DNA from 2 places in the Streptomyces sp. NPDC085524 genome. Region 1 is predicted to be linked to the other one. Evidence: riboswitches for the same ligand, from Rfam matches in the RefSeq annotation. Region 1 holds a riboswitch; the other holds the start of a gene.

Region 1 (15,286 bases):
GCGTCCGCACGGCTCCACGTGGCCAGCCAGGCGTCCTGCGGGCGCCCCATCAGCAGCAGCACCGGGGGACACCGGAAGATCTCGTCCTTGATCTGCCGGCACACACCCATGCCCCCGGCCGGAACGGCCTCGCCGTCCAGCACGCACACGTCGACGCCGCCCGCGTCCAGCTCCGTCAGGACCGCCGGAAGCGTCGCGCACTCCACGAACTCCACCGGCGGCAGGTCCGCGGCCGGCCGACGCCCCGCCGCCAGCCGCACCTGCTCCCGGGTGCCCGCGTCGTCGCTGTAGACCAGAACCCGCGCAGTCGCCCGCATTTCGTTCCTCCACGGTCCCGTGAATCACGTTGATGTTGCGCGGGATGCTACTCCTCCCGGTGCGTTGTCAACATCGGTTCGGACATGTCGCACGCGGGCCCGCAGAGGGGTCGTCTGATGGGCCGTTCGGGCCTTGCACACGCCCCTGACACTCCGAACGGCACCCCCCGGGGTGAGGGCGGGATAAGCGACCGACATAATGTCGGTCGTGGCGACAGCAACGACAGTAGATACCGGGCACGCGCACCCGACGGTCAACCGGCCGAACCTCGTCAGCGTCGGAACCATCATCTGGTTGAGTTCCGAGCTGATGTTCTTCGCGGCCCTCTTCGCGATGTACTTCACCCTGCGATCCGTGACAGGACCCGAGTACTGGACAGAACAGGCTGGGTTCCTGAATCTGCCCTTCTCGGCGACGAACACGACGATCCTGGTGCTTTCCTCCCTCACCTGCCAGCTCGGCGTCTTCGCCGCCGAGCGCGGTGATGTGAAGAAGCTCCGGACGTGGTTCATCATCACGTTCGTCATGGGTGCGATCTTCATTGGCGGCCAGGTGTTCGAGTACACCGAGCTGGTCAAGCACGAGGGCCTGAGCCTCTCGTCCGGACCGTACGGCTCGGTGTTCTACCTGACCACCGGCTTCCACGGTCTGCACGTGACAGGCGGTCTCATCGCCTTCCTGCTGGTCCTCGGCCGGACGTACGCGGCCAAGAGGTTCACCCACGAACAGGCCACGTCGGCCATCGTCGTGTCCTACTACTGGCACTTCGTCGATGTCGTCTGGATCGGCCTCTTCGCGACGATCTACCTGATCAAGTAGCGAACCCGTCGCCGGACACCGCTCCGGCACTCCATCCAGAAACACCGACGCAGAAGATCCTGACACCGGGGTAATCCGTGAAAAAGCTCTCCGCACGACGACGCCATCCGCTGGCGGCGGTCGTCGTTCTACTCCTCGCGCTGGCGGCCACTGGGGGGCTGTACGCCGCCTTTGCTCCCGCGGGCAAGGCGCAGGCCGATGAAACCGCCCAGTCCCTCGCCATCGAGGAGGGCAAGAAGCTCTACGCCGTGGGTTGCGCAAGCTGCCACGGAACCGGCGGTCAGGGTTCCTCTGACGGCCCGAGCCTGGTCGGCGTCGGCTCCGCGGCCGTCGACTTCCAGGTGAGCACGGGCCGTATGCCCGCCCAGCAGCCCGGCGCCCAGGTGCCGAAGAAGCCCACCATCTACACCCAGGCCCAGATCGACCAGCTGGCCGCGTACATCGCCTCCCTCGGCGCCGGCCCGATCACGCCGACCGAGAAGCAGTACAACCCGGCGGGTGCCGACATCGCCAAGGGTGGTGAGCTGTTCCGCAACAACTGCGCGCAGTGCCACAACTTCACCGGCGAGGGCGGCGCACTGACGAACGGCAAGTACGCCCCGAACCTCGAGGGCGTCGAGCCGAAGCACATCTACGAGGCCATGCTCACCGGCCCGCAGAACATGCCCTCCTTCCCCGACAGCACGATGCCGGAGAAGCAGAAGAAGGACATCATCGCGTACCTCCAGAACGTGAACGGCGAGAAGTCGGTCAGCCCTGGCGGCCTGAAGCTCGGCGGCCTCGGCCCCGTCTCCGAGGGTCTCTTCGGCTGGATCTTCGCTCTGGGTGCGCTGATCGCTGTCGCCGTCTGGGTCGCGGCCCACACCGCTAAGGCCAAGAAGTCATGAGTAGCCAAGACATTCCCGAAGAGAAGCACCTGCCGAGCGAGCAGGGCGACGCCCACCACGGTGGCGTAGCGGTCGCGGACGACCCGTTCGCGGACCCGGGCCTCCCGGTCCACAAGCCGCGCATCCAGGACATCGACGAGCGTGCGGCGAAGCGCTCCGAGCGCACCGTCGCGATGCTGTTCACGCTGTCGATGCTGGCGACGATCGCCTTCATCACGGCGTACGTCACGATCCCGGTCGACAAGATCGTGTACATCTTCCCCGTCGGGAAGGTGAGCGCGCTCAACTTCGCCCTGGGTCTGACCCTGGGCACGGCCCTCTTCTGCATCGGCGCGGGCGCGGTCCACTGGGCCCGCACCCTGATGTCCGACGTCGAGGTCGCCGACGACCGGCACGAGATCGCCGCTCCGCCGGAGGTCAAGGCCAAGGTCATGCAGGACTTCGCGGACGGTGCGAACGAGTCGGGCATCGCCCGCCGTCCGCTGATCCGCAACACCCTGCTCGGCGCGCTGGCCCTGATGCCGCTGTCCGCCGTCATGCTCCTGCGCGACACGGGCCCGCTGCCCGAGCAGAGCCTGCGCAAGACCGTGTGGGCCAAGGGCAAGCTGCTCATCAACCAGAACACGATGGAGCCGCTGCGTCCCGAGGACGTCCTCGTCGGCTCGCTCACCTTCGCCATGCCGGAAGGCCTGGAGGAGGAGCAGCACGACTTCCAGGTCCAGATCGCCAAGGCCGCCCTGATGATCGTCCGCATCAAGCCGGAGGACATCAAGGACAAGCAGGAACTGGCGTGGTCCCACGAGGGCATCGTGGCCTACTCCAAGATCTGCACCCACGTCGGCTGCCCGATCAGCCTGTACGAGCAGCAGACGCACCACGTGCTCTGCCCGTGCCACCAGTCCACCTTCGACCTCTCCGACGGCGCCCGTGTCATCTTCGGCCCGGCCGGTCACGCGCTTCCGCAGCTGCGGATCGGTGTGAATGACGAAGGCTTCCTCGAAGCGCTCGGCGACTTCGAAGAGCCCGTCGGTCCTGCATTCTGGGAGCGCGGATGAGCACTGCGACCACTGACACGAAGGCGCGCAAAGCGCCTGCCGGCGAGCGCGTAGCGGACTGGGCGGACGGCCGCCTGGGCATCTACAGCCTCGCCAAGGCGAACATGCGCAAGATCTTCCCGGACCACTGGTCCTTCATGCTGGGTGAGATCTGCCTCTACACCTTCATCATCATCATCCTCACGGGTGTGTACCTGACGCTGTTCTTCCACCCGAGCATGAACGAGGTCGTGTACCACGGCTCGTACGTGCCGATGCAGGGCGTCCTGATGTCCGAGGCCTTCGCCTCGACCCTCGACATCAGCTTCGACGTCCGCGGTGGTCTGCTGATCCGTCAGATCCACCACTGGGCGGCGCTGATCTTCGTCGCGGCGATGGTCGTGCACATGATGCGCGTCTTCTTCACCGGCGCGTTCCGCAAGCCGCGTGAGGTCAACTGGATCTTCGGCTTCCTGCTGCTCGTCCTCGGCATGTTCACCGGTTTCACCGGTTACTCGCTGCCGGACGACCTGCTGTCGGGTACCGGTGTCCGCTTCATGGAGGGCGCGATCCTGTCCGTGCCGGTCATCGGCACGTACCTGTCGTTCTTCCTCTTCGGCGGAGAGTTCCCGGGCGGCGACTTCGTCGCACGGTTCTACTCGATCCACATCCTGCTGCTGCCCGGCATCATGATGGGCCTCCTGGTCGCCCACCTGATCCTGGTCTTCTACCACAAGCACACCCAGTTCGCGGGTCCCGGCAAGACGAACAACAACGTCGTCGGCATGCCGCTGCTGCCGGTCTACATGGCCAAGGCCGGAGGCTTCTTCTTCCTGGTCTTCGGTGTCGTCGCGGCCATCGCGGCCATCGCCTCGATCAACCCGATCTGGGCGCTCGGCCCGTACCGCCCGGACCACGTGTCCACCGGTGCGCAGCCCGACTGGTACATGGGTATGCCGGAAGGCCTGATCCGAGCCATGCCGGGCTGGGAGATCAACCTGTGGGGCCACACGCTCGTCCTGGGCGTGTTCATCCCGCTGCTGCTCTTCCCGCTGGTCCTCGGCGCGATCGCCGTCTGGCCGTTCATCGAGTCCTGGGTCACCGGCGACAAGCGCGAGCACCACATCCTGGACCGCCCGCGCAACGTCCCGACCCGTACGGCCTTCGGTGTCGCCTGGATCGCGGAGTACATCGTGCTCCTCATCGGCGGCGGCAACGACATGTTCGCCCAGTACTTCCACCTGTCGATCAACTCGATCACGTGGTTCGTCCGGATCGGCTTCTTCGTCGTCCCGGTCGTCGCCTTCATCGTCACCAAGCGGATCTGCCTCGGCCTCCAGCGCCGGGACCACGACAAGGTGCTGCACGGTCGCGAGACCGGCATCATCAAGCGTCTGCCGCACGGTGAGTTCGTCGAGGTCCACGAGCCGCTCTCGCAGGGCAAGCTGCACACGCTCACCTCGCACGAGCAGTACAAGCCGGTCGAGATCGGCCCGACGGTCGACGAGAACGGTGTCGAGCGCAAGGTGAAGGCCACCGAGAAGCTGCGCGCGAAGCTCAGCAAGGGCCTCTACGCCGAGGGCAACCAGATCCTGAAGCCCACGGCTGAGGAGTACAAGGAGATCCAGTCCGGCCACGGCCACCACTGATCCCCGCTTGACAGCATGAGGGACTGATTTCGGTCAGTCCTGGTGTCGCCACGGCGAGAGCCCCGTCCAGTGTCTGGACGGGGCTCTTTGCCGTCTCCCCGGCTGGATAGGCTGAAGGCCTTTCCATTCGACGTGGATCTCTGACGAGCAGCAGGAGCGGACCATGAACGTTGTGACCCCGGCGGGCGGCGACAGCGTGGCGGCCCGTGGCTGGCCGGGCGTCCTCGACGCCCTGCTGACCGGCCGTGATCTGAGTGCCGACGACACCGCCTGGGCCATGGACCGGATCATGCGGGGGGAGGCCACCGACGCCCAGATCGCCGGTTTCGCGGTCGCGCTGCGGGCGAAGGGCGAGACGGTCGACGAGATCAACGGCCTCGTACGGGCCATGTACGCGCACGCCAACCTCATCGAGGTGCCCGGCCGCACCGTCGACATCGTCGGCACGGGCGGCGACGGGGCCAAGACGGTGAACATCTCCACGATGTCCGCCCTCGTGGTGGCCGGAACCGGCGCGAAGGTCGTCAAGCACGGCAACCGGGCGGCGTCCTCCGCGAGCGGCTCCTCGGACGTGCTGGAGAAGCTCGGCGTCAACCTCAACCTCACCCCGGAGCGGGTCGTGGAGGTCGCGGAGGAGGCCGGCATCACCTTCTGCTTCGCCGTGAAGTTCCACCCGGCCCTGCGGCACGTGGCGGCGGCCCGCAAGGAGCTGGGCATCCGCACCACCTTCAACTTCCTCGGCCCGCTGACCAATCCGGCCCGGGTACGGGCCCAGGCGACCGGTGTCGCCGATGCGCGGGTGGCCCCGATCGTGGCGGGCGCGCTCGCCGAGCGGGGCTCGTCCGCACTGGTCTTCCGCGGCGACGACGGCCTGGACGAACTGACCACCACGGCCACCTCGCGCGTCTGGTGGGTCCGCGACGGCAAGGTCTCGGAGCAGTCCTTCGACCCGCGCGACGTCGGCATCGAGCTGGTCGACGTCTCCGCACTGGCCGGCGGGGACCCCTCGTACAACGCGGACGTCGCCCGCCGGCTGCTGGCCGGCGAGACGGGTCCGGTCCGCGACGCGGTGCTGCTGAACTCGGCGGCGGCGCTGGTCGCCCTCGACCCGGGCACGGGCACGCTGGAGGAGCAGATCGCGGCCGCCATCACCCGTGCGGCCGAGTCGATCGACTCGGGTTCGGCGCGGGCCGCCCTCGAGCGGTGGGTGGCGGCCACCAACCGGTAGGCCCGCCGCAGCCGGGCTGCGCGAGAAAGGCGTGAAAGAGCCGACCCCGGTCCAGCATGTGGACCGGGGTCTTGCGTTCGGTCGATCTTGTGGCAGGATGCGGATCAGGTCACGAGTGACAGCGTTTAGGCCCCGGCTTGCTGTCCGGCAACCCTCCTTCCGTGGCGGGGTGCCCCGGGTGATGACCAGGTCGTAGGCAGCAAGGCCTACGGCAAGCGCGGATCCCTCGATACCAGGGGTCCTGGTCCACTCGAGGAGCTTTTTCCGTGAGCAAGCGAATGCGATAGGGCGACTCCGCCCCTTCTTCAACCCTCGGATCAGGGTCTCTTCCGCGTACCCGCGTCGGGCCCGCCTTCCCTCCGAGGTCCCTACCCGTACCCCGGACGGCCGCAGCGCCGCCGTACCCGCGTACGGGCACACCGAAGCCATTCCGCCCTGCCTGCCGGGAGACACCGCCATGTCCGCGACCCTGAACGCCGCCGCCTCCACCGCTTCCGCCGCCACCGCCGTCGACCCCGCCTGTGCCGAGCCCCTCGCGGTCCTCGGCCGGGACGTCACCGTCCCGCTCGTCACCGGCGGCGAGGTCACCTACGCGGCCCTCGACTACGCGGCCAGCGCCCCCGCGCTCCAGCGGGTCTGGGACGACGTGGCCGCGTACGCCCCCTACTACGGCAGCGTCCACCGCGGCGCGGGCTACCTCTCGCAGCTCTCCACGGACCTCTTCGAGCAGAGCCGGGCCACGGTCGCCGGATTCCTCGACTGCCGACCCTCCGACCAGATCGTCTTCACCCGCTCCACCACCGACTCGCTGAACCTGCTCGCGGCCGCGCTCCCCGCCGGCTGCCAGGTCTTCGTCTTCGAGACCGAGCACCACGCCTCGCTGCTGCCGTGGACGAACGCCCAGGTCACCTACCTCAACGCCCCCCGCACCCCCGACGAGGCCGTCGCCACCCTGGAGCGCGCGCTGGCCGACCGCGAGCCTTACGGCCCGGCCCTGGTCTGCGTCACCGGTGCGTCCAACGTCACCGGTGAGCTGTGGCCGGTCAAGGAGCTCGCCGCCGCCGCGCACGCCCACGGCGCGCGGATCGTGCTGGACGCCGCCCAGCTGGCCCCGCACCACCCCGTCTCGGTCCAGGAACTCGACGTGGACTGGGTCGCCTTCTCCGGCCACAAGCTGTACGCGCCCTTCGGCTCGGGCGTGCTCGCCGGCCGCGCGGACTGGCTCCAGCAGGCCGAGCCGTACCTGGCCGGTGGCGGCGCCTCCCGCAAGGTGGCCCGCCGCGAGGACGGCGGCGTGGACGTCGAGTGGCACACCACGGCCGCCCGCCACGAGGCCGGCTCCCCGAACGTCATCGGCGTCTACTCCATCGCCTCCGCCTGCCGGGCCCTGACCGAGGCGGGCTTCGACACGCTGGTCGCCCGCGAGCAGGAGCTCATCCGCAAGGTCCGCGAGGGCCTCGCGGAGGTCCCGGCGGTGCGCGTCCTGTCCCTCTTCGGGGACGACGCCCCGCGCGTCGGCGTCATCTCCTTCGTGGTGGACGGCTGGAACAGCTCCCACTTCGCCGCGGCCCTGTCGGCCGAGTACGGCATCGGCGTCCGCGACGGCCTCTTCTGCGCCCACCCGCTGGTCCGCACCCTGCTCGGCAGCGAGCCGCAGGCCCAGGGCGAGTGCGGGGCGCCGGAGGCGGCGCCGGGGGAGCGCTCGCTGAACGCGATCCGCGTCAGCTTCGGCGCGGGCACGCCCGACGAGCACGTGGACCGCTTCGTCGGGGCGGTGAAGGAACTGGTCGCGGACGGCGCGAAGTGGCAGTACCGCACGGAGGAAGGCCGCTGCGTCCCGGCGGTCTGACGCCCCCTGCCCGGCGGGGGCTGCGCTGCCGGGGCGCTGCCCCGGACCCCGCGCCTCAAGCGCCGGCGGGGCTGGTTTTGCCTCGGCGGGACCGGTCTGTTGGGGCGGGGCCCCTCCGGAGTGTCTCCTCGTCCTCGCGCCTGCGGGCAGTGCTGCGTGGCGTGGAGGGTGGTCGCGCGCTCGTCCTGCGGGGACCCTCCTGCACGGCCCCACCCCAAGAGCACCGTCCCGGCCCGCCGGGGCGGAGTCATGGCGCGGACACCGCGCAGGGCCCGAAGGGTCAGGACCCCGGCCGGGGAAGATCCAGCCTCGCCGGCGTTTGAGGCGCGGGGTCCGGGGCAGCGCTACGCGTCGAGGCCGATCGCGAACGCCGCCTCCAGGTCGTGCTGGGAGTACGTACGGAACGCCACGTGCGTGTCCGTGGCCTCGACGCCCGGGATCTTGCTGATGCGGCCCGGGATGATGTCCGCCAGGTTCTCGTGGCGGGCGACGCGGACCAGCGCGATCAGGTCGTAGGTACCGGTGACGGAGTAGACCTCGCTGACGCTGTCCAGCGCGGCGATGGACTCGGCGATCTCGGGGATGCGGTCCACGCTGGTCTTGATGAGCACGATCGCGGTGATCACGGCTGGCTGTCTCCCTCGGTGGCCGTCGCTGGTCGACCCACTCTAGTCGTACGCCGATACCGCGCCCACGCGTAGAGGAAGCCGAGCGAGAAGCCCACCAGATGGGCCAGGTACGCGACCCCGGGACCGCTGCCCGCCCGGTGTGCCGCCACCCCCTGCAAGGCGAACCAGAAGAGCAGCACGATCCACGCCGGGAACCGCAGCGGCAGGAAGAAGAGGAACGGGAACAGGCTCGTCACCCGCGCGCTCGGCAGCAGGCACAGGAAGGCCCCCAGGACCGCCGAGATCGCGCCGGACGCGCCGACCAGGGTCTGGTCGGAGCCGGCGTTGGCCGCCGCGTACGCGGCGAGGGCCAGGTAGCCCGTACAGACGTAGAAGACGAGGAAGGCGGGGCGGCCCATCCGCTCCTCCGCCATGGCGCCGAAGACGTAGAGGAAGAGCATGTTCCCGAGCAGGTGCAGCCAGCTGCCGTGGACGAAGAGCGCCGTCAGCGGCGTCAGCCAGGCACGCGGGCTGCGCGTGAAGAGCTCGTCCGGGACGACGCCCCAGCGCCGGAAGTAGGCCGTACCCGCGGTCAGCAGTTCGTCCCCCGTGCCGTAGACCGGGTTCAGCCCCGAGGCGGGGCCGAGGAGGAACACCAGAGCGCAGCCCGCGATCAGCGCATGGGTGACCACCGGTCCCCGGGCGGCCTCGCGGACGGCCCGCCACCTTACGATCATGTGACAGAGCATGACGCAACCGGCCCCACCTGAAGCGGTGGCAGGCCGTAGGGTTACGAGCTGCGGTCCGACGAGAGCAGCGCGGACGGCTTTAATTGAATCAGCTACGAAGGAGAGAGCGGCCTGATGACGACGGTTCCCCTGCCGACCGACACCACCCGGTGGCGCTGCACCCTGTGCGGCAACCTCACGCGTTTCGACGTCACCCGTTCGTCGAAGGTCGTCGAGTACGTCCACCTGGACCTCGCCGGGGAGCCCAAGGTCGAGGAGCGCGAGGTGGTCAGTGAGACCATCGAGTCGGTCCGCTGCCGCTGGTGCAATGCGGTGGACCAGATCGAGCTCGTGGACAGGCCGGGCGCGGACTCCTGACGGAGCCCCGCCCACAGGTAGAAGACGGTAGGGGTGACGGATCGTGGAGCCAGCAAGCGGCGCTGAGCCGGCCGATGCGGCCGGCGACGCCGCCGAGGTGCTCGACCGCCCGCTGCCGGAAGGCGTGCGGCGTCGGGTCGTCGCGCTCGTCTCGGACGCCTTCGGCGGACTGACGGTCGCGGACCTCCCGGCGCAGCTGCGCCAGTACGCCCGTTTCACCCCGACCCGTCGGGTCAAGTTCGCCGGCAACGCCATGGCCACGGCCGTCGAGACCGACGGCGTCTTCCGCAGCCGCGTCGCCGAGAAGCTGCGCGAGGCGCAGGGCGACCTCGCCGCGGCGCTGGAGTCGGGCGCGCCGCCCGCCGCCGCCGATCCGCTGGACGTGGCGGCCGCCGCGTACGTGCTGCGGCCCGTCGGCTGGGTCAAGCTGGTCGCCGCCGCCGGCGAGGAGGCGCAGCGCGCCGACGCCGAGCGGGTGGGCGAGGAGACCCGGCGCGAGCTGGAGCGGCTGCGCGAGGAGCTGGCCCACGTACGGGAACTGCAGCGCACCGGGGGCGAAGAGGTGAGGGCCGAGCTGGAGGCCGCCCGCAAGGAAGCCGAATCGCTTCAGCGCAAGCTGCGCAGTGCCCTCAGCGACGTGAAGCGCGGCGAGGCCGCCCTGCGCAAGGTGAACGCCGAGATCGACGGGATCCGCGGGGAGGCCGCCGCGCAGGTGGCCGCCGCCGAGAGCGAGAGCCGGCGGCTCAAGTCCCGCCTCACGGAGGTGGAGACGGCGCTGGAGACCTCCCGCCGGGCCACCCGCGAGGGGCGCAGCATCGAGGACATGCGGCTGCGGCTGCTGCTGGACACCGTGCTGGACGCGGCGGCGGGGCTGCGCCGCGAGCTGGCGCTGCCGCCGGTGAACATCCGCCCCGCGGACACCGTGGACGCGGTGGAGCCCGGCCGGATGACGCCGAAGGACATCGCCGCCCGGGCGCTGTCGGAGACCGATCCGGCGCTGCTGGACCAGCTGTTGGCGCTGCCCCAGGCCCATCTCGTGGTCGACGGCTACAACGTGACGAAGACCGGCTATCCGACGATGCCGCTTGAGAAGCAGCGGCTGCGGCTGCTGGGCGGGCTGTCGATGCTCGCCGCGCAGACGGGCGCCGAGATGACCTGTGTCTTCGACGGGGCGGAGCTGGCGGCGCCGGTGCTGCTCGCGCCGCCGCGCGGGGTCCGGGTGCTGTTCTCCAAGGCCGGGGTCACGGCGGACGAGTTGATCCGCCAGCTGGTGCGCGCGGAGCCGCCCGGCCGCCCGGTGGTCGTGGTCTCCACCGACCGGGAGGTCGCCGACGGCGTGGCCAAGGCCGGGGCGCGACCCGTGACGTCCGCCTTGTTGCTGAAGCGGCTTTCGCGCGTTTCGTAACTCCTGGCCCCAATGCCCGAATTGGCAGGGAGTCTGAGGGACGTACGGTCAAGTGCCCTGCACACAGCGTGCGCTGTAGGTAAAGAACCTGGTCGGTCAGCAAGTTTTTTCCCGACGGGATTTGAACTGATCACAGCGGGGTCACTAAGGTCTGCTCAAACCTTCGTGCGGTAGATCACTCATTCGGGGTGGCGGCGGAGGTGCTGCCGAGCCTGCGTTCTTCGGCGGCTCTAGGAAGAAGGAGCTCGCCCGCGTGGCGTCCCACCGTCGACCCAAGCAGCCGACCCGCGCTCGTGTGACCGTGCTGACCGCGACAGCGGCCGCGGCCGTCGTCCTCTCCTCCCAGGGTGCATCGGCCGCCCCGGCGAAGCCGACCAAGGAAGAGGTCAAGTCCCAGGTCGACGCTCTCTACGAAGAGGCGGAGCAGGCCACCGAGAAGTTCAACGGGGCCAAGGAGCACCAGGACAAGCTCGAGAAGGAGATCGGGTACCTCCAGGACCAGGTCGCCCGCGGCCAGGGAGACATCAACGAGCTGCGCAACACGCTCGGTTCGATGGCCACCTCCCAGTACCGCACCGGCGGCATCGACCCGGCACTCGCCCTCCTCCTCTCCGAGGACCCCGACGGCTACCTCGACAAAGCCGCCTCCCTCGACCACTTGAGCGGCAAGCAGGTCGAGGCGGTCCAGCGGATCCAGGCCAAGCAGCGCACCCTCGCGCAGCAGCGCCAGGAAGCCGCGAGCAAGCTCGCCGACCTCGACGCCACCCGCAAGGAACTCGGCGAGAAGAAGAAGGCCTCGCAGGAGAAGCTCGCCGAGGCGCAGGCCCTGCTCAACACCCTCACCGCGGAGGAGCGCGCCGCGATCAAGGACGAGGACTCCCGGGCCAGCCGCGCCGCCGGCCAGCGCGTCGACCTCGGCAACGTCAGCGCCTCCGGCCGCGCCGGAGCCGCCCTCGCGGCGGCGAAGACCAAGCTGGGCGGCGCCTACGTGATGGGCGCCACCGGCCCGAGCGCCTTCGACTGCTCCGGGCTCACCCAGTGGGCGTACAAGCAGGCCAACGTCAGCATCAGCCGCACCACCTACACCCAGGCCAACGACGGCACGCGCATCAGCCGCAGCCAGCTCCAGCCCGGTGACCTGGTCTTCTTCTACAGCGACCTGCACCACGTGGGCCTGTACGCCGGCAACAACATGACGCTGCACGCCTCCAACCCGCGCGGCGGCATCAAGTACGAGTCCATGGACAACATGCCGTTCATGTTCGGTGTCCGGGTCGGCTGACCCCCGGGACCTCTTGGACCCCTGAAGGCCCAGGAACCTCCCCCGTCACACAACGCGCCGTGCACCGCCCATCCGGGGGAATTGCACGCGTGCGCCGCGACCACACGCCCCGCCGGTGACCTGCGTCTCCGGCGGGGCGTCCCCGTTCGTACCCTCCGGCGGTCGTTGGCCGGTGCCCCGTGGCGCGGCTACTGTCTGCCAGCGCGGAACCCGGCACACGGCCGCCCACGGAGGGCGGACCCGGGCCCCGCGCAGCGGAAGGGAGCGGTTTCACGTGGCGTCCCATCGCCGGACCGGGCCGAACGCCCTCGACCGGAACACGAAGGTCACCGTCCTGACCGCCGCGGCGGCAGGCGCCGCCGTCGTCATGTCGGGCGCACCCGCGGGCGCGGCGCCCGGCCTCCCGCAGGAGCCGGCAGCGGGTGCCCGCGCCCAGGTCGACCGGCTCTTCGAGGAGGCCGAGCAGGCCACCGAGCGCTTCAACGAGGCGGGCGAGAAGGCCGACCGGCTCCGCGCCGAGATCAGCCGGGCCCAGGACGCGGTGGCCCGCGGCCAGGAACGCGTCAACACCATGCGCGGCGTCCTCGGCACCTTCGCCGGAGCCCAGTACCGCAGCGGCGGCATCGACCCCTCCCTCGCCCTGATGCTCGCCGAGGACCCGGACGCGTACCTCGAACAGTCCGCGGCCCTGGACCGGCTGACCGGGCGCCAGGCCCGCCAGCTCGAGGCACTGCGCGAGGAGCAGCGCCGGCTCGCCCAGGAACGCCGCGAAGCCTCCGGCAAACTCGCCGAACTCGAAGCCCTGCGCGCCGACGTCGCCACCCAGAAGAGGTCCGTCACCGCGAAGCTCGCCGCCGCCCGGCGGCTGCTCAACGCCATGCCCTCCGAGGAACGGGCCGACTACGAGCGGGCCTCGCGCTCCGCGGACCGCCAGGACGTGCTGCCCGAACTGCCCTCCTTCGGGCCCTCCTCCGGCCGCGCCGCGGCCGCGGTGATGGCGGCCCGCTCGGCGGTCGGCCGCCCCTACGTATGGGGCTCCACCGGCCCCTCCGGCTTCGACTGCTCCGGCCTGATGGTCTGGTCGTACCGGCAGGCGGGCGTCTCGCTGCCGCGCACCTCGCAGGCCCAGCGGCACGCGGGGCGCCAGGTGCCGCTCTCGCAGGCCCGCCCCGGGGACCTGGTGACGTACCGCTCCGACGCCAGCCACGTCGGCATGTACGTCGGCAACGGCCAGGTCGTGCACGCCCCCTACCCGGGGGCCCGGGTGCGCTACGACCCGGTCGGGATGATGCCGGTGTCGTCGGTCACCCGCCCCTGAACCCGCGGAGCACGCACGTACGATCGGCGGATGCCCCGCGGTCGCCCCGTCCCCCGTGTCCTGCCGCTGCTGCTCTGCGTGCTGGGCGCGCTGCTGACCGGCTGCGGCGCGCCCGGAACCCCCCGGGACACCGCCGAGCGGGACGTCCGCGAGGCCGTCGCCGCCTGGTCGCGGACACCGCCCGAGCGGCTCGCCGGGATCCCGCTCGAGGGCTGGTCCTACGAGGTCACCTCGGTCCGGCGGGACGGCGCGCGGGCCACCGCCCGGGCCGAACTGCACTACCGGCTCGCCGGATACGACACGGCCCCGGCCGGTTCGGCGCGGGAGCTCACCCTCGACGGGCAGGGCGGGCGGTGGCGGGTCACGGCCGACCGGCCCGCGCCCGGCGCCCTGCCGCAGCTGTGGGACCAGGGCGCGGTGACCGTGGCCCGCGGGGCGCACTCCCTGGTGCTGGGCGGCGAAGGGCAGTCCCCCGGGGCCCTCTCCGCGATCGCCGCCGAGGCCGACCGGGCGGTACCGGCCGCCGGCGCGGCCTGGCCGCGGCCGTGGTCGGGGCGGGTCGTGGTCCTCGTACCGGGGTCGCTGGAGCGGATGGCCGGGCTGCTGGGCCGCCCGGCCGAGGCCTACCGGGGACTGGGCGCCGTCACCACCGGGCAGGTGGGCGCCGGGCCCGCCCCCGCGGACCGGGTCGTGGTCAACCCGCAGGCCTACCCGGAACTGAGCGGGCAGGGCCGCCGGATCGTCCTGACCCACGAGGTCACGCACGTGGCCACCCGCGCCGCGACCTCCGCCACCACCCCGCTGTGGCTCTCCGAGGGCTTTGCGGACTGGGCGGCGTACCGGGGCACCTCCACCACCCCCGCGCAGGGCGCCCCCGTGCTCGCCCGGGCCGTGCGGCGGGGCGAGGTGCCGGGCGGACTGCCCCGGACGGAGGCCTTCGCCTTCGGCGGCGACCCGGAGGCGGCGGCGCGGGCCTACGAGGGCGCGTGGCTGGCCTGTCGGCTGATCGCGGAGAAGTGGGGGGAGGCGGGCCTGGTCCGGCTGTACGAGGCGGCGGGCCGGGAGCCGTGGCCGAACGCCCTCGCCCACGCCCTGGGCACGGACACCGACACGCTCACCCGGGCCTGGCAGGAGTCCCTGCGCGACGAACTCGGCTGAGCGGGTACTGTCGGCAGGCGATGCACAAGACGCTGATCGTGACCAACGACTTCCCGCCGCGACCGGGCGGCATCCAGGCCTTCCTCCACAACATGGCGCTACGGCTGGATCCCGACCGGGTCGTCGTCTACGCCTCCACGTGGAAGCAGAGCGCGGAGGGCCGCGAGGCCACCGCGGCCTTCGACGCGGAGCAGCCGTTCCAGGTCGTGCGCGAACGTACGACGATGCTCCTGCCGACCCCGCGCGTGACCCGGCGGGCGGTGGGCCTGCTGCAGGAACACGGCTGCGAGTCCGTGTGGTTCGGGGCGGCGGCCCCGCTCGGGCTGATGGGCCCGGCGCTGCGGCGGGCGGGCGCGAAGCGGCTGGTCGCCACCACGCACGGGCACGAGGCGGGCTGGGCGCAGCTGCCGGCCGCGCGGCAGCTGCTGCGGCGGATCGGCGAGGGCACGGACACGCTGACCTACCTCGGGGAGTACACGCGCTCGCGGATCGCCTCGGCGGTGACGGAGCGGGCGGCGGCCCGGATGGTCCAACTCCCGCCGGGGGTGGACGAGAAGACCTTCCACCCGGAGTCGGGCGGCGCGGAGGTCCGGGCACGGCTCGGGCTGACCGACCGCCCGGTGGT
Region 2 (15,286 bases), on a different contig from region 1:
CGCGGACGTGTACACGCAGGTCGAGATGGCCCCCGACTACCGCTCGGTCAACGTCTACCTCACCGATACGACCCGGGGCGCGGCCTTCCTCGACGCGGTGCAGAAGGCCGCCCCGGCGGCCGACACGAAGCTGCTGAACGTACGCAGGAGCGCGAAGACGCTGCAGCAGCTGCGGAAGGAGATCACGGACTTCCGCACCCGCAAGGACCTGCCCTTCAAGATCGAGATGGCGGGCAGCACCGTCGACGGCGGTGCGATCGAGCTGACCGTCGACGACGCGAAGGCCGCGCAGAAGTACCTCGCCGGACCCGCCGTCGCACAGGAGCTCGCGGCCGCCCGGACCACCCCCATCCGCGTCCGCCAGTCCTCCCCCATGGTGCCGCTGAGCCGCTGGGACGACCGGGAGCCGTTCTACGCGGGGGCCGCGCTCGGACCCGCGAACGGCTCCTTCGCCCACTGCACCAGTGGCATCCCTGCCCACAGCACGGTGGACAACCGCCAGTGGCTCGTCACCGCGGGCCACTGCTACGGGCTCGGCGAGACCGTCTTCACTGCCGGCGGCTACCGCGTCGGCACGGTCGGAGCCAAGCTGGACGACCTCGACTCGGCGTTCATCGAGACACGGACGAGCCGCTACACCTGGGACGGCGTCGACGCGCAGGGCTACACCCGCCGCCTCAACGGCGTGCGCAACGCGGCGGTCGGCGACTTCACCTGCCACCTGGGCTACACCACCAAGGTGGCCTGCAACATCCGCACCGCGTACGCCGGCAGCGCGACCTGGGTCAACAACGGCGCCTACGTCTGGGGCAGCGCCAGCGACCCGAACCCCAGCCCCAGCCCCGTCATCGCCCGGCCCGGCGACAGCGGCGGGCCGGTGATCACCATCAACGACCAGGACTCCCGGCAGCTGAACGGCATGCTCATCGCGGGATTCAACTGTTCGGGCGTCGGTCAGGACCAGGGCTGCAGGCAGATCGGCTGGATCGAAGTGGGCGACGTCTTCGAGAGGTTCGCCCTCCGCCTCGCGGACTGACGCCGACAGCGCGTAAGGTCGGCCCGGTGACTGCCGGGTCGGCCTTGGGCCATACACGAGCGAGGCCCCCGGCCTCCGCGTGACCACCGGGCGGGCCAGGGGCCCGCCGCCCTCTCCATGTCCTCGATCCCGAACCCGAGACCTGGAGAGCCACCCCACATGTCCGTCACCGAAGTCCAGCTCAACCACACCGTCGTCCACGCCACTGACCGGCAGCTGTCGGCCGAGTTCATCGCCGTCGTCCTGGGCCTGAAGCCAGGCACCCCCTTCGGCCCGTTCCTGCCCGTCGACCTCGGCAACAACATCACGCTCGACTACTACGAACAGCCCGCCGGCGAGCCGCTCCAGCCGCAGCACTACGCCTTCCTCGTGCCCGACGACCAGTTCGACACGATGCTCGCCCGGCTGGACGCGATCGGGGTCACCCACTACGCAGACCCCCACCACACCGAACCGGGCCGGATCAACCACCTCTTCGGCGGCCGCGGCGCGTACTTCGCCGATCCGGACGGCCACAACATGGAGATCATGACCCGGCCCTACGCCAGGCCCTGACCCTCCCGGGGCCCGGACCGCCGCGCGGACCGGGCCCCGTACCCCTAACGCTCGGTCACCTCGGCGGTGAACGGGGGATTCTCGAAGATCCCGATCCGGTCTCCCGAGACGTTCGCGATCCTCACCCGGTCCAGCTCCACCGTGGTGTCGACTTCGAAGGCGACGGCCGCGACACCGCCCCCGCCTCCCCGGATGGTGTCCTTGACCGAGGTGAACCTGCCGTCCTGGAAGGCGATGCCGAAGTAGTCGCTGTCGATGATGGTGTTGTTGCGGGTCTCCAGCCCGCCGTAGCCGTAGACGCCGAGCTGGTTGCCGACGAGACGGTTCCCGGTGACCACGACGCCCGGGCCGGCCAGGATGCCGGCGTGCTGGAAGTCGCGGAAGAAGTCCGTTCCGCAACCCGGATCCGGCTCGCGGCAGGAGTTGTCGCTCACGATGTTGTGCTCGACCCTGCCGGTCGCGTCGATGAACTCGATGCCGTCCGTGGAGACGGTCTTCTGGCCGGTGATGACGTTGCGGAGCAGCGTGGCCCTGGAGTCACGGCTGAGTACGACGACGCCGGAGCCCTGGTAGTCCGTGATCCTGGAATCCCGGATGTCCGCCGACCCGGCACCGGTGGGATAGTCCCCGACGAGGACGGCGTTGGCGCTGTGGAAGCACCCTGCGAGCGGGGTGTCCTTGATGTGGGACACCGCGGCGTGGCTCAGGTCCAGGTGCGCCCCGCCGAAAACCCGGATCCCCGCTCCGAGCGCGCCCCGTTCACACGTACCGGACCCCGGCCCGCTCACGGACAGCCGGGACATCGTCACGTGCGCCGCGTTGTCGAGGTAGACGATCGAGTTGAGGCCGTCGGGATCGGCCACCAGGGCCTGCGGCGCGAGGATGGTGGACTTCCCGGCGCCCGCGCCCGCGATGGTGAGGTCCTTGTGGACCCTCACCTGCTCGCGGTAGACGCCGGGGCGCAGCGCGATGCGGCCCCCGGGCTGCGCGGCGTCGACCGCGGACTGGACGGTCGGGTAGGCGGCCGACGGAACGACCAGCTCGCCCGGCTTCGGCGCGGCGGACGAGGACGCGGGCGCGAGGGAGCCGAGTGCCACCGAGGCCAGCAGCGTGCCGAGGGCTGCGGCGCAGCGTGTGCGGAGGAAGTTCATCCGTCCACGGGAACACGGCCCGCCCCCGATCCCGGCGGACCGTGCCGCAGCACTGGCCCGTCCGGACCACCGGAACCACACCCCGAGGCCCCCACCCCTGCGCCGCCGGGGCCGGGTGTGCGGCGGGGCGCCCCCGCAGGGCGTCGAACGCAACCGCCCTCCACCCTCCGACCCCTGGAAACGTTCGACGGCCGAGGAGATGCCCCGGCGCGCGCCCGGGCCCGGCGGCCCCGACGGTGCCGCTGCGCGGAGCCGCTCCCCGCCCCGCCCTTCCACCGTTCCCCGGGCTCCGCCCGGACCCGGCGGGGGCTCCGCCCGGACCCCCGGTCCTCAAACGCCGGACGGGCCGGAGGGTGCAGACGGCAGCAGCCGAAATCCAGCCCCGCCGGCGTTTGAGGCGCGGGCGCGGAGCGCCGTAGGGGTGACGGGCTGAAGCGGCGGCTCAGGCCGCCCCGCCCCGCGCCGCTTCGATGAAGGCGCGGATCAGGTCGGGCGACTTCACGCCGCGCGCCGACTCGACCCCGCTGGACACGTCCACGCCCCACGCGCCGGTGACCTCGACCGCCTCCCGCACGTTGCCCGGGTTCAGCCCGCCCGCGAGCAGCCAGTGCCCCTCGGGGGCGGTGAAGTCCGCCGCGCCCCAGTTCCAGGGCTTGCCGGAGCCGGGGTCGGGGGCGTCCAGCAGCAGCAGGTCCTCCCCGTACTCACCGCACCGCTCCACCTGCTCGGCGGTGGCCCGCAGCAGGGTACGGCCCTCGGCGCGCAGCGCCGCGAAGTCCTCGGGGCCTTCCTCGCCGTGCAGCTGCACACCCCGTACACCGCTCTCCTCGGCGAACCGGCGCACCTCCTCGACCGTCTGCTTCCGGAACACCCCGACGGTGAGCACCTCGTCCGGCACCCGCGCCGCCAGCACCCGCGCGGTGGCGGCGTCGACCGTACGCGGACTCCCGGGCGCGAACACGAACCCGACGGCATCGGCCCCGGCCTCGACGGCCACGTCGACGTCGTGGGCGGTCTTGAGGCCGCAGATCTTGACGAAGAGTGCGCTGCTTTCGCTCATGCCCCGAGTCAACCAAAACCACCCGGTCGATGGGGACCCGTCCCGAGGACCGGGCACGGAAACGACCTCGGCACTAGCCTGGGATGAGGCACGGGCTCAGCACAGCACGCCGTGCGGAGGACGACGGGTGACCATCATGATCGAGCGGGCCACACCGATAGAGACGTTGTCGGCGCCGCCGACCTTCGAAGACCTCCTGCGCACGGTCGCGGAGCTGAACACGCCAGACGGCTTCAAGGCCGAGCTCATCCGGGGGAAGATCGTCGTGTCGCCGTGGTCCCTGCGCCGCTACTACCGCCCCATGCGGGCACTGCGCAAGCAACTCGAGGCCCACGCCCCGGAAGGACATGTCGCGGACATCGCGCCGTTCCTCTTCCAGTTCCCTGAAGCAGGACGTGCTTACGGCCCCGATCTCTACGTGGTGGACGAGTCCGGCTTCGAGGGCGAGGGGAGGCATCTGGACGCAGCGGCACTCTCCCTGGTGACCGAGTTCACCTCGGTGTCCACGAAAGACGTGGACTGGCACGAGAAGCTGGACGTGTACGGACAGCTCGTCCCCGTCCACCTGGTCGTCGACATGCAAGCGTCCGAGATCACCTGCTTCTGGGAACCCTCCCCGCACGGATACCGCTCCCGCAGGACAGTGTCCTTCGGCGAGCCCCTGCCCGTCCCTGCCCCCTTCGGATTCGAGATCGACACCACCGGCTTCCGACCCGCACGATGACCCCATGAACGACAACGGGGTGGGGATCACCACAGGCGGCCCGGACGCCGAGCTCGACGCGCGCCTGAGCAAGGAGCTGGACGTCTTCAACCAGGCCGCGACGCCGGGCCAGGAGCAGTCCGAGTTCACCGTGCGGATCACCGACGCGGACGGAGAGCTCGTCGCCGGGCTCAGCGGCTGGAGCTGGGGCGACCGGGCGGGCATGGCGATGACCTGGGTCCGCGAGGACAGCCGGGGCGCCGGCTGGGGCGCGAAGCTCCTGGCCGCCGCCGAGGAAGAGGCCCGGGCCCGGGGCTGCGCGAGCGTCCTCGTCTCCTCGTTCACCTTCCAGGCCCCGTCCTTCTACGCCCGCCACGGCTACGTGGAAACGGCCCGCGTCCCGGGCTTCCCGGGCGGCCACGAGGACGTGTACTTCCTCAAGCAGCTGGCCTGACCCGCTGGCCTGACCCGCACCCGAGCATGAACCGCACCGCACCGCACCGCGGAAACGCCCGAGGGCGGCACCCCCTCCGTCAGGAAGGGGTGCCGCCCTCGGTACGTGAAGAACAGCCGATCCACCAGGGCCGGAGGCCGGCCCGCGGTGGATCAGAAGTCCATGTCGCCGCCCGGCATGCCGCCGCCGGCAGCAGCGCCGGCCTTCTCGGGCTTGTCGGCGATGACGGCCTCGGTGGTGAGGAAGAGGGCCGCGATGGACGCCGCGTTCTGCAGCGCGGAGCGGGTGACCTTCGCCGGGTCGATGATGCCCTCGGCGATCATGTCGACGTACTCGCCGGTCGCGGCGTTGAGGCCCCAGCCGACGGTCAGGTTGCGGACCTTCTCCACGACGACGCCACCCTCGAGACCACCGTTGACGGCGATCTGCTTGAGCGGGGCCTCCAGGGCGAGCTTCACGGCGTTGGCGCCGGTCGCCTCGTCACCCGACAGGTCGAGCTTCTCGAAGACCGAGGAGGCCTGCAGCAGGGCCACGCCACCGCCGGCGACGATGCCCTCCTCGACGGCCGCCTTCGCGTTGCGAACGGCGTCCTCGATGCGGTGCTTGCGCTCCTTGAGCTCGACCTCGGTCGCGGCACCGGCCTTGATGACGGCCACGCCGCCGGCCAGCTTCGCGAGGCGCTCCTGGAGCTTCTCGCGGTCGTAGTCCGAGTCGGAGTTCTCGATCTCGGCGCGGATCTGGTTCACGCGACCGGCGACCTGGTCGCTGTCACCGGCACCGTCGACGATGGTGGTCTCGTCCTTGGTGATGACGACCTTGCGGGCGCGGCCGAGCAGGTCGAGACCGGCGTTCTCCAGCTTGAGGCCGACCTCCTCGGAGATGACCGTGCCGCCCGTGAGGATGGCGATGTCGCCGAGCATGGCCTTGCGGCGGTCGCCGAAGCCCGGGGCCTTGACGGCGACGGACTTGAAGGTGCCGCGGATCTTGTTGACGACCAGGGTCGACAGGGCCTCGCCCTCGACGTCCTCGGCGATGATCAGCAGCGGCTTGCCGGACTGCATGACCTTCTCCAGGAGCGGCAGCAGGTCCTTGACCGAGCCGATCTTGGAGTTGACGATCAGGATGTACGGGTCGTCGAGAGCCGACTCCATACGCTCCATGTCGGTGGCGAAGTACGCCGAGATGTAGCCCTTGTCGAAGCGCATGCCCTCGGTGAGCTCGAGCTCCAGACCGAAGGTCTGCGACTCCTCGACGGTGATGACGCCTTCCTTGCCGACCTTGTCCATGGCCTCGGCGATGAGCTCGCCGATCTGGGTGTCGGCGGCGGAGATGGAGGCCGTGGAAGCGATCTGCTCCTTGGTCTCGACATCCTTCGCCTGGGCGAGCAGGGCGGCGGAGACGGCCTCGACGGCCTTCTCGATACCACGCTTGAGGGCCATCGGGTTGGCACCGGCGGCCACGTTGCGCAGACCCTCGCGGACGAGCGCCTGGGCGAGGACGGTGGCGGTGGTCGTACCGTCGCCGGCGACGTCGTCCGTCTTCTTGGCGACTTCCTTGACCAGCTCGGCGCCGATCTTCTCGTACGGGTCCTCGAGCTCGATCTCCTTGGCGATGGAAACACCATCGTTGGTGATCGTGGGGGCGCCCCACTTCTTCTCAAGGACGACGTTGCGACCCTTGGGGCCAAGGGTGACCTTGACGGCGTCGGCGAGCTGGTTCATCCCACGCTCGAGGCCGCGGCGGGCCTCCTCGTCGAACGCAATGATCTTGGCCATCTGAAGTGGTCCTCCCGGACAGCGGTGGATTGCTCCTGGACCGCGCCCGCGCCCGCGACGGACGGCCTGCGTGCCCGGCGGTTCCTTCCCGCCGGACCCTGCGGGCCTCACCGACCCGGTCCTCGTTCAGTAGCACTCTCAACCGGAGAGTGCTAACGCCAATGATTAGCACTCGACCCCCACGAGTGCAAGCGGCTTGGGGTAACGCCGGGCCGTGGCCCAAGGGACGTACGGCAAACGCACGAGGGGCCCGCATCCCTCCTCGGATGCAGGCCCCTCGTTGTGTCTGCGCGTACGCGGGTGCGCGCGTACGTGTCGCGTCGGTGGTCGATCGCTCCGGGACTCAGCCGAGTGCGAGCTTGACCATGTCCGCCTGCGGACCCTTCTGGCCCTGCGAGATCTCGAACTCGACCCGCTGACCCTCTTCAAGGGTGCGGTATCCGTCCATCTGGATGGCGCTGTAGTGGACGAACACATCCGCACCACCGTCGACCGCGATGAAGCCGTAGCCCTTCTCCGCGTTGAACCACTTGACGGTGCCCTGAGCCATGCCTAACTCCCCTATTACTGGCCCTTGCGCGGGAACGCACTTCGCGTTACCGGGTCATCACTTGCGTCGGAACGCGTCGACCGAGGCTGAATGTATCTGCGCCGATGCTGTCTGCAACAGGTCAATCCGACGAGAAATCTGGACACCCAGATACATTGAAATGAAGTGAAAATTTGACATATTCCAGGGCAACTCGGGCCTGACATATCCCGCCAAAGCCCCAAACCGCACCCGCACATTGACCAGATGTCGACCCTCACGCGACCCGTTCATATGCACCGGGCAAGAACAGCGGAGGGGACTTCCCCAACTCTACCGTGCCCAATCAAGCAGAATTGCCCCCTCCGCTTCCAGCGGAGGGGGCAATTCAATTTATGGAGATCCTGTCGGAAGCCCGTGGGCGTCCGGTCAGCAGCCGCCCGCGACGGCCGGGATGATCGAGACGCCGGCGCCGTCCGGCGTCGCCGCCTCCAGCCCGCCCTCGAAGCGCACGTCGTCGTCGTTCACGTAGACGTTCACGAAGCGGCGGAGCTTGCCCTGGTCGTCCAGGACGCGCGCGCCGATGCCGGGGTGGTTCTTCTCCAGCGACTCGATGACCTCGGCCAGGGTCGCACCCTCGGCCGTCACCTCGGCGGCGCCGCCGGTGTAGGTGCGCAGGATGGTGGGGATGCGGACGTTGACGCTCATGGCGACACTGCCTTTCCGGTAGTGCGTAGGGGGTGGTCAGGCCAGGCCGGCGGCGCGGAACGCGTCCAGGCTCGGGCGGATGGTGGCGGTCTGGCCGCTGTCCGCGGCCACCGCCTCCAGGGTCTTGAGGCCGTCACCGGTGTTGAGGATCACGGTGGTCAGCGTCGGGTCGAGCAGCCCGTTCTCGATGAGCTTCTTCGTGACGCCGACGGTCACGCCGCCCGCGGTCTCGGCGAAGATGCCCTCGGACTGCGCGAGGATCTTGATGGCCTCGACGACCTGCTCGTCGTTGACGTCCTCGACCGCACCGCCGGTGCGGCGGGCGATGTCCAGGACGTACGGGCCGTCGGCCGGGTTGCCGATCGCCAGCGACTTGGCGATGGTGTTCGGCTTCTGCGGGCGGACCACGTCGTGGCCGGCCTTGAAGGCGGCCGACACCGGGGAGCAGCCCTCGGCCTGGGCGCCGAAGATCTTGTACGGCTTGTCCTCGACGAGGCCGAGCTTGATCAGCTCCTGCAGACCCTTGTCGATCTTCGTCAGCTGCGAGCCGGACGCGATCGGGATGACGATCTGGTCGGGCAGCTGCCAGCCGAGCTGCTCGCAGATCTCGTACGCCAGCGTCTTGGAGCCCTCGCCGTAGTACGGGCGCAGGTTGACGTTGACGAAGCCCCAGCCCTCGCCCAGCGGGTCGCCGATGAGCTCGGAGCAGAAGCGGTTGACGTCGTCGTAGTTGCCCTCGATGCCGACGAGGTCGCCACCGTAGACACCGGCCATGACGACCTTGCCCTGCTCCAGGTCGTGCGGGATGAACACGCAGGAGCGGAAGCCGGCGCGGGCGGCCGCGGCGCCGACGGCGCCGGCCAGGTTGCCGGTGGAGGAGCAGGAGAGCGTGGTGAAGCCGAACGCGCGGGCCGCCTCGACGGCGATGGCCACGACGCGGTCCTTGAAGGAGTGCGTCGGGTTGCCGGAGTCGTCCTTGACGTAGAGCTTGCCGGTGACGCCGAGCTCCTTGGCCAGGTTGGCCGCGTCCACGAGCTTGGTGAAGCCGGGGTTCAGGCTGGGCTTGGAGGCCACGTCCGCGGGGACGGGCAGCAGCGGGGCGTAGCGCCAGATGTTGTTCGGGCCGGCCTCGATCGCGGCGCGCAGGGCTTCCACGTCTTCGGACGAACCAGTACCGGCGGGAAGGTCGTAGGCGACCTCGAGCGGTCCGAAGCACTCGGCGCACGCGAAGATGGGGCCGAGCTCGAAGCGGGTGCCGCACTCGCGACAGGAAAGACCGTTGGCAGGTCCGAGGTCAACAGAGGTGGCGACAGTCTGTGCAGCCATGATGGCGAGGCCCTTTCTCCTCATCTTCCCCATGGCGCACTTCGCCATGAGACGGAATTGGCACCTTCCCTAGCCGGGGACCCCGCGGGATGCGTATCGCATCGCGAGAACCGACTGGAGGGTTGCCGGGGCTTCAACGGGCCGTGTCCCTCTGCCCCTCTGGATGAGCGGTATGGCACCGGCACACGCGCTCTGTGGCGCGCCGGTGCGTTTGTACGCGGGGACCCCCGGCATGCGGTGGTCCTTCGCGTTGTTCAAGACTGTAACCGAAGGTCCGGGCGGCTGAGATGGCTGTCCGAACCGCGAGATGGATCACATATCGCACCATAACGCCGAAACGCAGGGAGTGCTGAGGGTGCTGGAAGAGGTGGAGCGCTGGCTGGCAGCCCGCTCCTGGTCAGCCGCCGACCGACCGCTCGACCAGCTGCTCGACCGGAAACGGGCGACGGGCACCACGGTCAGCGTGGTCCTGCCCGCGCTCGACGAGGAGCCGACGGTCGGGTCGATCGTGGAGGTGATCCGGCGCGAGCTGATCGAGGGGCTGCCGGTCCCGCTGGTCGACGAACTGGTGGTGATCGACTCGGGCTCCACCGACCGGACGGCCGAGGTAGCCGCGAAGGCCGGCGCCCGGGTGGTGCACCGCGACGGGATACTGCCGCGGATCCCGGCCCTGCCCGGCAAGGGCGAGGTGCTGTGGCGCTCGCTGCTGGCGACCACCGGGGACGTCGTCTGCTTCGTCGACGCCGACCTGCGGGACTTCTCGGCGACCTTCGTCTCCGGGATCGTCGGGCCGCTGCTGACCGACCCGGACGTGCAGTTCGTCAAGGCGATGTACGACCGCCCGCTCGGCACAGAGTTCGACGGGCTCGTCTCCGGCAAGACATCGGGTCAGGGCGGCCGGGTCACGGAGCTGGTGGCCCGCCCCCTCCTGAACCTGCACTGGCCGCAGCTGGCCGGTTTCGTGCAGCCGCTGGGCGGCGAGTACGCCGTGCGCCGCTCCCTGCTGGAGCGGCTGCCGTTCCCCGTCGGGTACGGCGTCGAGCTGGGCCTGCTGGTGGACGCGCTGCACACGGTCGGGCTGGACGCGCTGGCCCAGGTGGACGTGGGCGTACGGCTGCACCGCCACCAGGACGGGCAGGCGCTGGGCCGGATGGCCGCGGCGATCTACCGCACGGCCCTGGTCCGGCTGTCGCGCGGGCACCTCGTACGTCCGGAGCTCACGCAGTTCGAGCGCGGACCGGAGGGCTTCGTACCGCACACGCACCCCGTGGACACCGAGGAGCGGCCGCCGATGCTGGGCGTCAAGGAGTACGCCGTGCGTCGCGTGGCGTGAGGTTTCGCATGGTTTGAGGGGGACCCGGCCGGGCTAGGTGTGCCGCATGGCTTCTCAGGTACTCGTCGCGGCGAACCGCGGCCCGCTCTCCTACGCCCTCGCCGCCGACGGCACGCTCGGTGCCCGGCGCGGCGGGGGCGGTCTCGTCTCCGGCCTCTCCGCGGCCCTCGCGGAGCAGCCGGAGGCGCTGTGGATCTGCGCGGCCCTGTCGGAGGCGGACCGCGAGGCGGTCCGGCGAGGGGTCTCGGAGCCCGGGGTCCGGATGCTCGACATCGACCCCGCCGTCTACGACGACGCGTACAACGGCATCGCGAACTCGGTGCTGTGGTTCACCCACCACCACCTGTACGACGTGCCGCGCGAGCCCGCCTTCGACGCGGAGTTCCGCCGCCGCTGGGCCTCGTACACCGCCTACAACCGCGCCTTCGCGGCCGCCCTCGCCGAGGAGGCCGCCGAGGGGGCGTGCGTGCTGGTCCAGGACTACCACCTGGCCCTGGTCCCGGGGCAGTTGCGGGAGCTGCGGCCGGACCTGCGCATCGCGCACTTCACGCACACGCCGTGGGCCTCGCCGGAGTTCCTGGACATGCTGCCGGACGACGTCCGCTCGGAGCTGATCTGGGGAATGCTCGGGGCGGACCGGCTCGGCTTCCACACCTGGGCCTGGGCCTCGGCCTTCATCAGCGGCGCCGAGACGGACGACGCGATCGGCCTCGCGTGGGGCGCCCTGCCGGGCGGCGACCGGCGCCACGGGGGCCGGCACCGCGGGGTCCAGCACCGGAAGGCGGGCTCGTCGAACCGGTTCACGGACGTGGACGTGTACCCCCTCGGCGTGGACGGTGACGACCTGCGGGCGCTCGCGCACCGGCCGGAGGTGGACGGCAAACTGGCGGGCCTGCGCGCGGAGGTCGGCGACCGGATGACGATCGTCCGGGTGGACCGCACCGAACTGTCGAAGAACATCCTGCGCGGCCTGCTGGCCTACCGGGAGCTGCTCACGACCCACCCCGAGTGGCGGGGCCGGGTGGTCCATCTGGCGTCCGCGTACCCGTCGCGGCAGGACCTGGAGGTCTACCGGGCGTACACGGCGTCGGTGGCGGAGCTGGCGGCGGACATCAACGCGGAGTTCGGCACGCCGGACTGGCAGCCGGTGCTCGTATCGGTCGAGGACGACTTCGCACGCTCCCTGGCGGCGTACCGGATGGCCGACGTGGCGCTGGTGAACCCGGTGCGGGACGGCATGAACCTGGTGGCGAAGGAGATCCCGGTGGTGTCGGAGGCCGGCTGCGCGCTGGTGCTGTCCACCGGGGCGGGGGCGTACGAGGAGCTCCGCCGCGACGCGCTGACGGTGAACCCGTACGACGTCTCGGAGACGGCCGCCGCGCTGCACACGGCTCTCGCCATGCCGGCGGCGGAACGCGCGGACCGCACCAAACGGCTCGCCGCCGCTGCCGTGGCGCTCCCGCCGGCCCAGTGGTTCGCGGCCCAACTGGCCGGCCTCCGCGACTGACCCGTGCGGGGCGGCGCCCCTGAAAATGCCGCTGCGCGGCACCCTGGGCTCCGCCCAGACCCGCTCCTCAAACGCCGGAGGGGCTGGAGTTGGCAAATCCAGCCTCGCCGGCGTTTGAGGCGCCGCCGGAGGCAAACCAGCCCCTCCGGCGTTTGAGGAGCGGGGTCCGGGGCGGCCCGGGGGAAAGGAGGAAGGGCGGGGCGGGGAGCAGCTCCGCGCAGCGGGGCCCGGCTACGCGCGAACGGCCCCGGCCAGCTCGGCCAGGAAGGCCGCCACGGCACCCGGTCCGGGGAGGACCAGGTCGGCCCGCGCGGCCAGCTCCGGCACCTCCGCCGAGCCGCTGGCCACCAGCAGCCCCGGCAGCCCGTCCGCGCGCCGCTTCTCGACCGCCGAGTACGCCGCCAGGTCCCCCAGGTCGTCGCCCGCGTACAGCACCGCCTCCGCGGACCGCTCCGCGAGGAACTCCGTCAGGGCGACGCCCTTGTCCATCCCCGGGGGCCGCAGCTCCAGGACCGCACGCCCCGGCTCCACCATCAGCCCGTGCCGCGCCGCCAGCTCCGCCAGCGGCTCGCGCAGGGCCGCGAAGGCGGCCGCGGGGTCGGCGGCCCGCCGGGTGTGCACCGCCAGGGCCCGGCCCTTCTCCTCGATCCAGGTGCCGCGCCAGGCCCCGATGGAGTCCAGGAAGCCCGGCAGCTCGGCCCGTACGGCCGCCACCCCGGGGTGTTCGGCGGGGGCGTGGACTATGCCGGTGACGGCGTCCCAGCGCTCGGCGCCGTAGTGGCCCAGGACGACGAGGTGCTCCAGCCCGGTGACCCCCGCGAAGCCCCCGTACCGCACGGCGACGCCCGCCGGCCGGCCGGTGATGACGGCGACCGAGTCGACCTCGGGGGCGAGTGCGGAGAGGGCCGGGACGGCCAGGGGGTGGGCGCGGGCCTGGTCCGGGTCCGGGACTATCTCGGCGAGGGTGCCGTCGAAGTCGAGGGCGACCACGGAACGGCGGGGTGCGCGGAGCAGGGCTTCGAGTCCCTCGCGTCCGGCTGCGGTGACGGGCATCGGCAGGTGGTGGTGCGGAGTGCTCCCCATACGGATGACCCTAATGGCCCAGCCGGGCCCCGGCTACGGGGCCGGGACACCGCGCCCCCGCTACCGCCGCGCCCGCTGCGCCTCACGGATGCGCCGCAGCCGGTTCACCGTGCCCGGGGCGTGGGCGAGGGCGCGCGGGTCGTCCATGAGGGTGTTGAGCAGCTGGTAGTACCGGACCGGCGTCATGCCGAGCCCTTCCCGTATGGCCCGCTCCTTGACCCCGGGCCCGGGCCAGGTCCGGCCTTCGTACGCGAGCACCGCGGCCTCGGTGGCCGTCAACTGCCCCTCGTCCGTCATACGGCCAGATTAACGCCGCCCACCGACACCCGGCCCGGCCCGCCCTCAGTGGGCGTCGGCCGACCGCGCCGCCGTCGCGATCTCCTCCAGCACCTTCGCCGGCTGTCCGCCCGGCTGCACGGCGGTGCCGATCTTCTCCTTGATGTCCTCGCTGACGCCCGCCCAGGACTTCTTGCCGACGGGGTACAGCTTCGCGTTCGGCAGTGCGGTCAGGAAGGTCTTCAGCTGTGGCGCGGCGCCGCCCGTACCGGATTCCACGGCCCGGTAGCCGCTCGTGGTGGCGGGCAGCAGGTCGTACTTGGCGGTGAAGGCCGTCACGTTCTGCGGCTCGTACAGGTAGTCCAGGAACGCGCCGGACTCCTTGCGGTGCCCGTTCTTGAAGGCCATGACCCAGTCGGCGACGCCCATCGCCTGGGGGTCGGACCCGTCCGCCGTCGGCAGCGGCACCATCCCGAACTTCACGCCCTTGGCGGCGGCCTGCTTCAGCAGCGTCGGGTGTCCGTTGAGCATGCCGACCTCGCCGCGCGTGAAGGCGTCGAAGGCGGCCTGCCGGTCGACCTTGCCCGGTTCGACGGAGCCGGTGAGGCCCTGGCCGACCAGCTTGTCCCGGAGGAACTCCAGGGTCTTGATGTTGTCCGGGGAGTCGATGGCGTACGCCTCTTCGTTGTCGGTGTAGCCGCCACCGCCCGCCAGGGTCCACATCATCGTCTCGGCCTGCGCCTCCTCGCGGCCCAGCGGCACCGCGAAGGGGGTGGGGACGCCCGCGGCCTTGAGCTTCTTGGCCGCCGCTTCCAGGTCGGCCCAGTTCTTCGGCTGCCAGGACCCGGGCTTCGCGTCCTTCCCGACGACGCCCGCGTCCGCCAGCAGCTTCTCGTTGTAGAAGAGCAGCCGGGTACTGGAGACGAAGGGCATCCCGTACTGGACGCGCTTGACCTTGCCCGCGTCGGCGAGGGGCGCGAGGAAGTCTGCCTCGGTGCGCACGGAGAGCAGCTCGTCGGCCTTGTAGAGCTTTCCGGCGGCCGCGTAGTCGGCGTAGGCGCCGATCTGGGCGATGTCGGGGGCCTTGCCGGCCTTGACCATGGCGGCGACCTTGGCGTCGACCTCCGACCAGGAGTAGACGCTGACCTCGACGTGCACGCCCGGGTTGGCCTTCTCGAAGCCGGCGGCGAGGTCCTTCCAGTAGGCCGCCGAGGAGTTCTGCGGATTGTCCCCGTAGTCGGCCGCCACGACCCGCAGGGTCACCTCGTTGTCCCCGGTGAGTCCCCCGACGGCTCCGCAGGCCGTCAGCGTCACGGCGGTCAGGCACAGCGCGGCGCCGGATGCGGCCAGGCTCAGAAAACGGCCCTTCACGGTTCTCGATCCACTCCCTTTGTCGTACGTACGATCCACGTAAGGTCTACACCACTTTGGCGGCTCCCTCACACCCACCCCCCACCCCGGGTCCCGGATTTGTATGGCCACTCAACAATCCCTCTCACTGGACTAGACCTTTCCCCGCCGAGCACGCGAGACTGTCCCTGTGAAACCCGTGAAACACGTCATCGCCCTCGATGTGGGCGGCACCGGGATGAAGGCCGCCCTGGTCGCCGCCGACGGCACCCTGCTGCACGAGGCCCGCCGCGCCACCGGCCGCGAGCGGGGCCCCGAAGCCGTCGTCGAGACGATCCAGGACTTCGCCGCCGAGCTCCTCGACACCGGCAGGGAGCGCTTCGGGGAACCCGCCTCGGCCGCCGGAGTCGCCGTGCCCGGCATCGTCGACGGCGAGAACG

What was found. A riboswitch is a leader RNA that binds a small molecule or an ion and turns the genes downstream of it on or off. The one in region 1 is predicted to bind S-adenosylmethionine.
Region 2: linked by a shared signal. The riboswitch ahead of thrC (threonine synthase) and the one ahead of ACIGFK_RS35030 (aminotransferase class V-fold PLP-dependent enzyme) in region 1 are both predicted to bind S-adenosylmethionine.

The regions. Positions count from the first base shown of each region.
Region 1 covers NZ_JBITTH010000031.1:25,906-41,191, reverse strand. Annotated here, with positions in the region: gene ACIGFK_RS35060 (hypothetical protein) at 1-317, opposite strand, end outside; gene ACIGFK_RS35055 (heme-copper oxidase subunit III) at 517-1,137, shown strand; gene ACIGFK_RS35050 (c-type cytochrome) at 1,215-2,024, shown strand; gene ACIGFK_RS35045 (Rieske 2Fe-2S domain-containing protein) at 2,021-3,079, shown strand; gene ACIGFK_RS35040 (cytochrome bc complex cytochrome b subunit) at 3,076-4,707, shown strand; gene trpD (anthranilate phosphoribosyltransferase) at 4,871-5,935, shown strand; SAM riboswitch class IV at 6,043-6,159, shown strand; gene ACIGFK_RS35030 (aminotransferase class V-fold PLP-dependent enzyme) at 6,393-7,784, shown strand; gene ACIGFK_RS35025 (Lrp/AsnC family transcriptional regulator) at 8,129-8,410, opposite strand; gene ACIGFK_RS35020 (rhomboid family intramembrane serine protease) at 8,407-9,129, opposite strand; gene ACIGFK_RS35015 (hypothetical protein) at 9,256-9,498, shown strand; gene ACIGFK_RS35010 (NYN domain-containing protein) at 9,539-10,903, shown strand; gene ACIGFK_RS35005 (NlpC/P60 family protein) at 11,157-12,185, shown strand; gene ACIGFK_RS35000 (NlpC/P60 family protein) at 12,460-13,503, shown strand; gene ACIGFK_RS34995 (hypothetical protein) at 13,534-14,661, shown strand; gene ACIGFK_RS34990 (glycosyltransferase family 4 protein) at 14,682-15,286, shown strand, end outside.
Region 2 covers NZ_JBITTH010000026.1:97,105-112,390, reverse strand. Annotated here, with positions in the region: gene ACIGFK_RS32550 (hypothetical protein) at 1-1,036, shown strand, start outside; gene ACIGFK_RS32545 (VOC family protein) at 1,196-1,591, shown strand; gene ACIGFK_RS32540 (right-handed parallel beta-helix repeat-containing protein) at 1,636-2,742, opposite strand; gene ACIGFK_RS32535 (phosphoribosylanthranilate isomerase) at 3,185-3,802, opposite strand; gene ACIGFK_RS32530 (Uma2 family endonuclease) at 3,939-4,526, shown strand; gene ACIGFK_RS32525 (GNAT family N-acetyltransferase) at 4,531-4,959, shown strand; gene groL (chaperonin GroEL) at 5,112-6,734, opposite strand; gene ACIGFK_RS32515 (cold-shock protein) at 7,078-7,284, opposite strand; gene ACIGFK_RS32510 (MoaD/ThiS family protein) at 7,693-7,971, opposite strand; gene thrC (threonine synthase) at 8,008-9,321, opposite strand; SAM riboswitch class I at 9,315-9,467, opposite strand; gene ACIGFK_RS32500 (glucosyl-3-phosphoglycerate synthase) at 9,653-10,630, shown strand; gene ACIGFK_RS32495 (trehalose-6-phosphate synthase) at 10,677-12,137, shown strand; gene otsB (trehalose-phosphatase) at 12,369-13,220, opposite strand; gene ACIGFK_RS32485 (DUF3263 domain-containing protein) at 13,281-13,517, opposite strand; gene ACIGFK_RS32480 (extracellular solute-binding protein) at 13,563-14,867, opposite strand; gene ACIGFK_RS32475 (ROK family protein) at 15,046-15,286, shown strand, end outside.